DNA from 2 places in the Peribacillus sp. AS_2 genome. Region 1 is predicted to be linked to the other one. Evidence: riboswitches for the same ligand, from Rfam matches in the RefSeq annotation. Region 1 holds a riboswitch; the other holds the start of a gene.
What was found. A riboswitch is a leader RNA that binds a small molecule or an ion and turns the genes downstream of it on or off. The one in region 1 is predicted to bind lysine.

Region 1 (3,570 bases):
ATTGTAATGTTTTGAGGTATCGATTTGTCTGCAATCAAATCATTGACCCCGGCTCCCATTGATTGAAACCAGCGAACAGATGAGGCAACTGGTTTACATAGTAATTGCGTCGGGAAATTCCATCCCAAAATAACTTCAGTGCCGGGTAAATATTTTTCTGCTTCCTCCAAAGTTTTCGCTGTCTTTACCGATATAAACCCACTATTTCGGATTTGATCAGCATATGCATCGACCTCTGACTTAATAGGACTAAATACAAGAATGCTTGGTTTGTGTGTACCCCCCATTGGCTCTCTCCTTATGATTCTTTATATATAGTATAAATTCTTTCTCCTGAGTCGTACATGGATAAAAAAACAGTGCATTTCTTTCGAGTATGCACTGCTTTTTAAAATTTCTCCAGAATCATTCGTTTTATTTATTTAATTAAATGGTTTCTGCGTTACTAGGCTGTAGAACTATTTGCAGTGCTCTTTCTTCTTCATCGTTAAAAGGGATCAATGGTAAGCGGACACCTCCAACATGTACCCCCCGCATATTTAATGCAGATTTTACTGGTCCCGGGCTTGGTGCAGCAAATAATGCTTTCATGATTGGAAGAAGTGTACGATGTGCAGCGGCAGCGCCAAGGACATCACCATTTTTAAAGCTATTGATCATTTCTTGCATTTCATTACCAATTATGTGTGAAGAAACCGAAACAACGCCTGTTCCACCGATGGCTAAAACCGGTAATGTCAACCCATCATCGCCGCTGTACAAAGTAAAATCACTAGTTGTTTTGCTTATGATTTGTGCCATGGCATCCAAGTCACCGCTTGCTTCTTTTACTGCCACGATATTGTTGATTTTTGAGAGGCTGACAATCGTCTCCACTGACATGTTTACAACACTTCGACCTGGAATATTATAAAGCATTACCGGTAATGATGTTGAATGGGCTATAGCGCTAAAGTGCTGAAATAGTCCTTCTTGAGACGGCTTGTTATAGTAGGGGGTGACGAGCATGATTCCGTCGACTCCTGCTGCCTCCGCTTGCTTTGTTAAGCTGATGGAAGCTCTCGTGTTATTTGAGCCGGTTCCAGCTATGACTGGAACTCTTCCATCAACAACATCTACAACAAATTTGAATAAATCTATTTTCTCTTCTTGAGTTAAGGTAGGGGACTCTCCAGTTGTACCGGCTATTACTAATCCATCAGAACCATTAGCAATCAAATGGTTTACTAAAGTTCTCGTAGCATTAAAATCAACCTCTTCATTATGATTGAACGGGGTAACCATTGCGGTTAAAACTTGGCCAAAATTCATAACTTCACACCCTTTTGTATAATTTTTAAAAATATTCAGAGGTGGTTAGGGCCATTCAGGAGTAAACGCAAAAAAGCAACAACGAGGATTCGCTGCTGCAGTAGAAACAATATTTACTAAAAAATGTTTCCGCGCATAAGATAGCCCTCCATATAGTTTCCTATATGACAGTCCTGTATTTATTCAATAGCAGAACCAGCTTCAAGAACATGAGATTCTTTCCGCTTCGGCAAATTCCCCTTTCCACAATAGTCATAGGATCTCATTCTCCTCAAAATGTGTACTAATGGTCTTTGCTCCTCTATCCTCACTTCAAAAAAATTTGAAGTAAGAAAATATTTAATTGATTGTAATATAACAGGGAATCCCTTCTGTTGCAAGCCTAATTATGAAGTTTTTTAAGAATGCTAGAAATCTATGGGGAATGGCTAGAGTATTGGGGTGGATTCATCTTTATTCGTTATAGGCTGAACAAATATTCAATGGACGAGGGAGTAGTAGACAATACAACTCCCTTTAATGATTCTTTTTCATTTATCCGATTAAAACTCACTGATAATTTATTGAAAATTACAGTTGGCCGCTAATTTTAATCAGTAATTTCAACTAAGTATTCGTGCGTATAAAATCCTACCATTCGTTAATAATATCCATATCTTACAATCAAAGGAGTGGAGTCTATTGAAAAGATATTCATTCTTTAAAAAGCAAGAAAATCATAAATCTACAGACTTCACTGATGTACTCGAACATCTGCAAAAGTCCAAGGACTTCACAAGCTTTACACTCAATTTTGAAAATGAAATATACTGTGTATCTTTTTTCGATACATTAATTGATAAAGATATAATGCATAGAGACCTCCTTCCTTTTTTACATACAAATTCTTCAACTCTGGAGGAGCTTGTACACAACTTACCAATAGAGGGGCTTGTTTTCACAAAAAATCCTGCTGAACTACAAAGTCAGCTGTTAATGGGTTATATAGCCATAACATTAAATAATCAATCTGATCAGGCAGTTTTAGTTAAAGCAGCAAATAACACTTCCAGGCAAGTTACACTGCCAGAGGTAGAGTTCAGTGTTGTCGGTCCGAAAGAGGCACTGGTCGAATCACTTGATACGAATTTATATTTAATCCGAAAACGGCTTCCTATTGCAGAACTTGCTGTTGAAGAAATTATTGTTGGGAAGTTATCCAAAACAAGAGTAGCAGTGCTTCATATAGAAGGAATTGCAAATAAGGAGAATGTAGAAACCGTCATACAGCGCATATCTGATTTAAGGGTTAACCAAATAATTGATAGCTCCTATATTTCACAAATGATTGAAGATAATAAAAATTCTCCTTTTCCTCAATTTATCGATACGGAACGACCTGATCGATTGGCTGCGGTACTAGGAGAAGGCAAAGTAGTGATCTTGGTGGATGGAGCTCCACATGGCTTACTTGGGCCCTCCACATTCTTTGAATACTTTGCGGCATTCGAAGATTATTTTCTCAACTGGACGATTGCCTCATTCTTTAGGCTTATTCGTTTTTTTGCTGTATTGTTTTCCATCCTAATGACCCCCATATATGTCGCAGTTCTCACTTATCATTATGAGTTGATTCCAAAGGATTTAGTCAGTACGCTTGTGATTTCTCGTAGCGGAATTCCATTTCCACCGATTTTAGAAGCATTAATCTTGGAATTAGCTATCGAACTTCTCAGGGAGGCAGGAGCTAGACTGCCGACTAAAGTAGGTCAAACAATAGGTATCGTAGGTGGTATTGTAATTGGGACGGCATCTGTTGAAGCAGGGCTAACGAGTAATGTATTATTAATTCTTGTTGCATTGTCGGCTCTTGGTTCTTTTACTACACCTGTTTATCAAATGGGTAATACCATTCGCTTAATTCGATTTCCTCTCCTGCTCATGGCTTATTTTTTAGGATTATTGGGTATAGCTATCAGTTTCTGTTTTTTGCTTGTGCATTTACTGAGGATAAGTTCCTTAGGGAGGCCATTTCTTGAACCATTATATCCGCCAAGGATTTATGATATGCGGGATGCCTTGATTCGTTTACCATTTTTTCTTCAGGCTAAACGTCCAATTGAGGTTCAGACGGAAGACACTGTTCGGTTAGAACCCAAAGAAGATTCTAAAGACTAAGTGAGAGTGGAGGTTTCTTACATGAACGATAAAAGTGATCAAATCTCACCATTTCTAGTCTATTTTTTAATCGTTAAAATTCAGATAGGTGTAGGGGTCCTG
Region 2 (3,570 bases), on a different contig from region 1:
ACAAATAAAATCACAACTATATAGAAGAATAGTTTACAGGCTTCATGGAGTTATTTACATGAAGCCTGCAGGCATGGGAGCTATGCGTGTGATTCCTTTGATTTTCTCCGTTTCAGCAATAGGCTGACCAATCCATTGCCTGGGGAGAAGAGAAAGGCCAATCCGAATAATATGGCGGCCGACCCTACCATGCAACCTGATATCGAGGCAGCCAAAATGGTGGCTGAATAGTAGCCGATGACGGAACTTAGCACCCCGACCCCGATACTGACCAATATCATGCGGCTTAGAACGGTCTGACAGCAGATAGGCCGTTGCCGCAGGTATGATGAGCATTCCAACTACTAAAATGGAACCTACACTATCAAAAGAAGCAACAGTTGTCAGTGAAATGAGGCTCATCAATAAGTAATGAAAGAACAGTACAGGAATTCCCATCGCGGCAGCAAGTGCCGGATCAAATGAAACGAGTTTAAACTGTTTGAAGAAAAGGAAAATCAGTATGAGGTTCAGGATAAAACAACTGCCGACTATCCAAACAGCTTTTGGTCCAGCCTCGATTCCCCCGATTGTCATCGTGTTCCACGGAGTATAGGCTATTTCCCCATAAAGGACATGTTCCAGGTCAAAATCTATTTGTTGCTTATCAAATCCATCAGCAATGACTTTTACACACAGCAAAAGCTGTCAGGAGGCTCCACTAGGCAGCTTCCTGACAGTCAGTCATTCCGTATGATGAAGTTTTATTTATATTGTGGAGTTTTACTGGTGAATATAAACTAGGGGGAGCTTTTTCTGGACGACGTGAAATTCACGAGTAAATGCGCGGATTTCACGAGTAAAGTGGCAAAACTCACGAGTAAATGTGTGAAATTCACGAGTAAAGGGCCAAAATTCACGAGTAAACGCGGTTTCCACGCATGAAGCCGCGGACTTCTTGACGGGCATTGCCACTCATTTCTCCTGTTTCAAGGAAATGGCCAAGTACGCAAATCCCAATTCGATTCCGCAAAGCAAAAACAGGGTGATTAAAGTTTGGAACATCATGTTTTCCTCCTCCTCTAAGACTTAGACCAATCTTAAAGGATGAAACCAATACCATAACAAGACCCTATTTGCAGAAATCTTTAGCAGTCCCCACTGTTCCCTTGCCCTGAAATGGGTTTCATACTGTACAATATAAAAAAAGAAAAACGGTGATACCATGACAAATATTAAAGAAATAGCTCAATGTGCTGGTGTATCTGTCTCAACAGTGTCTCGTGTATTGAATGATCATCCTTATGTAAGCCCCGATAAAAGAAAGAGCGTCCTAGAAGCGATCAATCGTTTGAATTATACGAGAAACATCAACGCCATCCATCTTTCAAAAGGGAAAACCAATCTTATCGGCGTCATCATCCCCTTCAACAATCACCCATATTACGGGGCAATCGTTAACGGAATCACAAAACAGGCAAATGCAATTGGCTGTCATATCGTCATCTTTCAAACAAATTATGACAGGGAGAAAGAGATCCAGGCTTTTAATATGCTGCAAATGAAGCAGCTCGATGGCATTATCGTTTGTTCAAGGATTTCGGAAATGAAAATCCTCTTGGATTATCAAAAATACGGACCGATTATTTTATGTGAAGATACCGCCCAGGCTGAATTCTCATCCATCAGCATTGATCATTATGCAGCTTTCTCCTGTGCCCTTGAGTACGTGATTGCTAAAGGATATAAGAAAATCGGATACAGCCTCGGCCGTAAAAAGAGCAGAAACAGTTCCCATCGTACAAAGGCCTTTAACGATATCATGAGTAAACATCAACTGATAAACAATAAAGAATGGCTGTTTGAAGGCAGTTATCACATTAAGGACGGTGAACAATTGTTTCAGGAATGGAATTCGATGATGGATAAACCTGAAGCCATCATCATCACGAATGATGACACGGCGGCGGGCTTCATTCTTACCGCTAAGAAATCGGGTATAAGGGTACCGGAAGATGTGGCCATTCTTGGCTTCAATAATGATAGCCTTGGCGAAATGCTCGACATCACGACCATTTCCTTACCGCTGGAATGGATCGGGAAAATGGCAGTGGATCTCTTTGAGAATCCTGAAGAGGTCAAACATGTAAAACTGGACTATGCCCTAATAAAAAGGAAAACCGTTTAGTTATCAGGATGTGCTATATTTTAGTACATCGTCACTTGATTCCTCCTTACAGCCATCATTCATTAACTAGGAAAAAATAACCACATAAAATAATCATTGCGATATCCCAGAAGTTATTTTATAATTTTGATATAGTAAAGTTTACTCAATTACTAGCAATCTATTAGCGATTGCATGAATTTCATGAGTACAGTCGTACGACGTCACCTACAAGCTGACGCCAACGATTTTAGAAAATTGAATACTTCCTCATTTACCGATGAGTTAGAGGCTGCAGCTTATAAAAGTAAAACGGACGAGATTCTGGAAAATTAAAGACTCCGTTTGAAAGGATAAGTTGCCGAAGTTAGGGTATATTCCATGTATATTCTCGCTGGCGGTGTTACCGAATAGGAACACCACTGTCACGTTTTTTCAAAAAAGCGTGGGGAGCTATCTTCGGAAGGATAAACGGGTTTATTATAAACAGCCGTCGATCTTTTTCGACTGCTGTTTTTTTATTTTTCGTTCCCTTCCAATAAAAAGGAGTGTAACATCAATTGTCAAATTCACAATCACCATCAAGCCCTACTGAATTGAAAAGGAGCCTGAAAGCGCGTCATTTAATGATGATTTCATTAGGTGGAACGATTGGAACAGGTTTATTTTTAGCTAGTGGCGGGGCCATTCATTCAGCCGGTCCCGGCGGTGCCTTGGTGGCATACGCGGTCATCGGCATCATGGTTTATTACTTAATGACAAGTCTTGCAGAAATGGCAGCGTTCATGCCAGTGGCCGGTTCATTCCGTGTCTATGCATCCAAATTCGTCGATCCGTCCTTCGGTTTTGCGATTGGTTGGAACTACTGGTATAACTGGGCAATCACCATTGCCGCTGAATTGGCAGCCGTTGTCTTAATTATGAAGTTCTGGTTCCCGGATAGCCCTTCATTTATCTGGAGTGCCATTGCGTTAATCACTATGTTTCTTATCAATTACATGTCCGTTAAAGGTTTCGGGGAAACAGAATTCTGGTTTGCCATGATCAAGGTCGTGACAGTCGTCATTTTCTTGATTACGGGTGTTCTGATCATTCTCGGAATCATGGGTGGGAATGACCCAATCGGTTTTTCCAATTTCACAATGGGCGAAGGTCCCTTTAACGGAGGGTTCTTCACGATTCTAGGCGTATTCATGGCTGCCGGCTTTTCATTCCAAGGAACGGAATTGCTTGGAGTGACTGCTGGGGAAAGTGAGGATCCAGAAAAAAATATCCCTAAAGCAATCAGATCCGTTTTCTGGCGCATCCTCTTGTTCTATATCCTTGCAATTTTCGTTATTGGAATGATCATTCCGTTTACGGATTCACGTTTATTGAGTCAAGATGTTGCCGTAAGTCCATTCACGCTTGTATTTGAACGGGCC

Region 2: linked by a shared signal. The riboswitch ahead of OTG27_RS01935 (amino acid permease) and the one ahead of dapA (4-hydroxy-tetrahydrodipicolinate synthase) in region 1 are both predicted to bind lysine.

Annotation. Positions count from the first base shown of each region.
Region 1 is NZ_JAPTGA010000016.1:12,788-16,357, forward strand. It holds gene OTG27_RS22270 (D-2-hydroxyacid dehydrogenase) at 1-287, opposite strand, end outside; gene dapA (4-hydroxy-tetrahydrodipicolinate synthase) at 427-1,311, opposite strand; lysine riboswitch at 1,445-1,623, opposite strand; gene OTG27_RS22280 (spore germination protein) at 1,993-3,468, shown strand; gene OTG27_RS22285 (GerAB/ArcD/ProY family transporter) at 3,490-3,570, shown strand, end outside.
Region 2 is NZ_JAPTGA010000001.1:418,450-422,019, reverse strand. It holds gene OTG27_RS01950 (metal ABC transporter permease) at 55-681, opposite strand; gene OTG27_RS01945 (hypothetical protein) at 763-954, opposite strand; gene OTG27_RS01940 (LacI family DNA-binding transcriptional regulator) at 1,205-2,167, shown strand; lysine riboswitch at 2,425-2,610, shown strand; gene OTG27_RS01935 (amino acid permease) at 2,707-3,570, shown strand, end outside.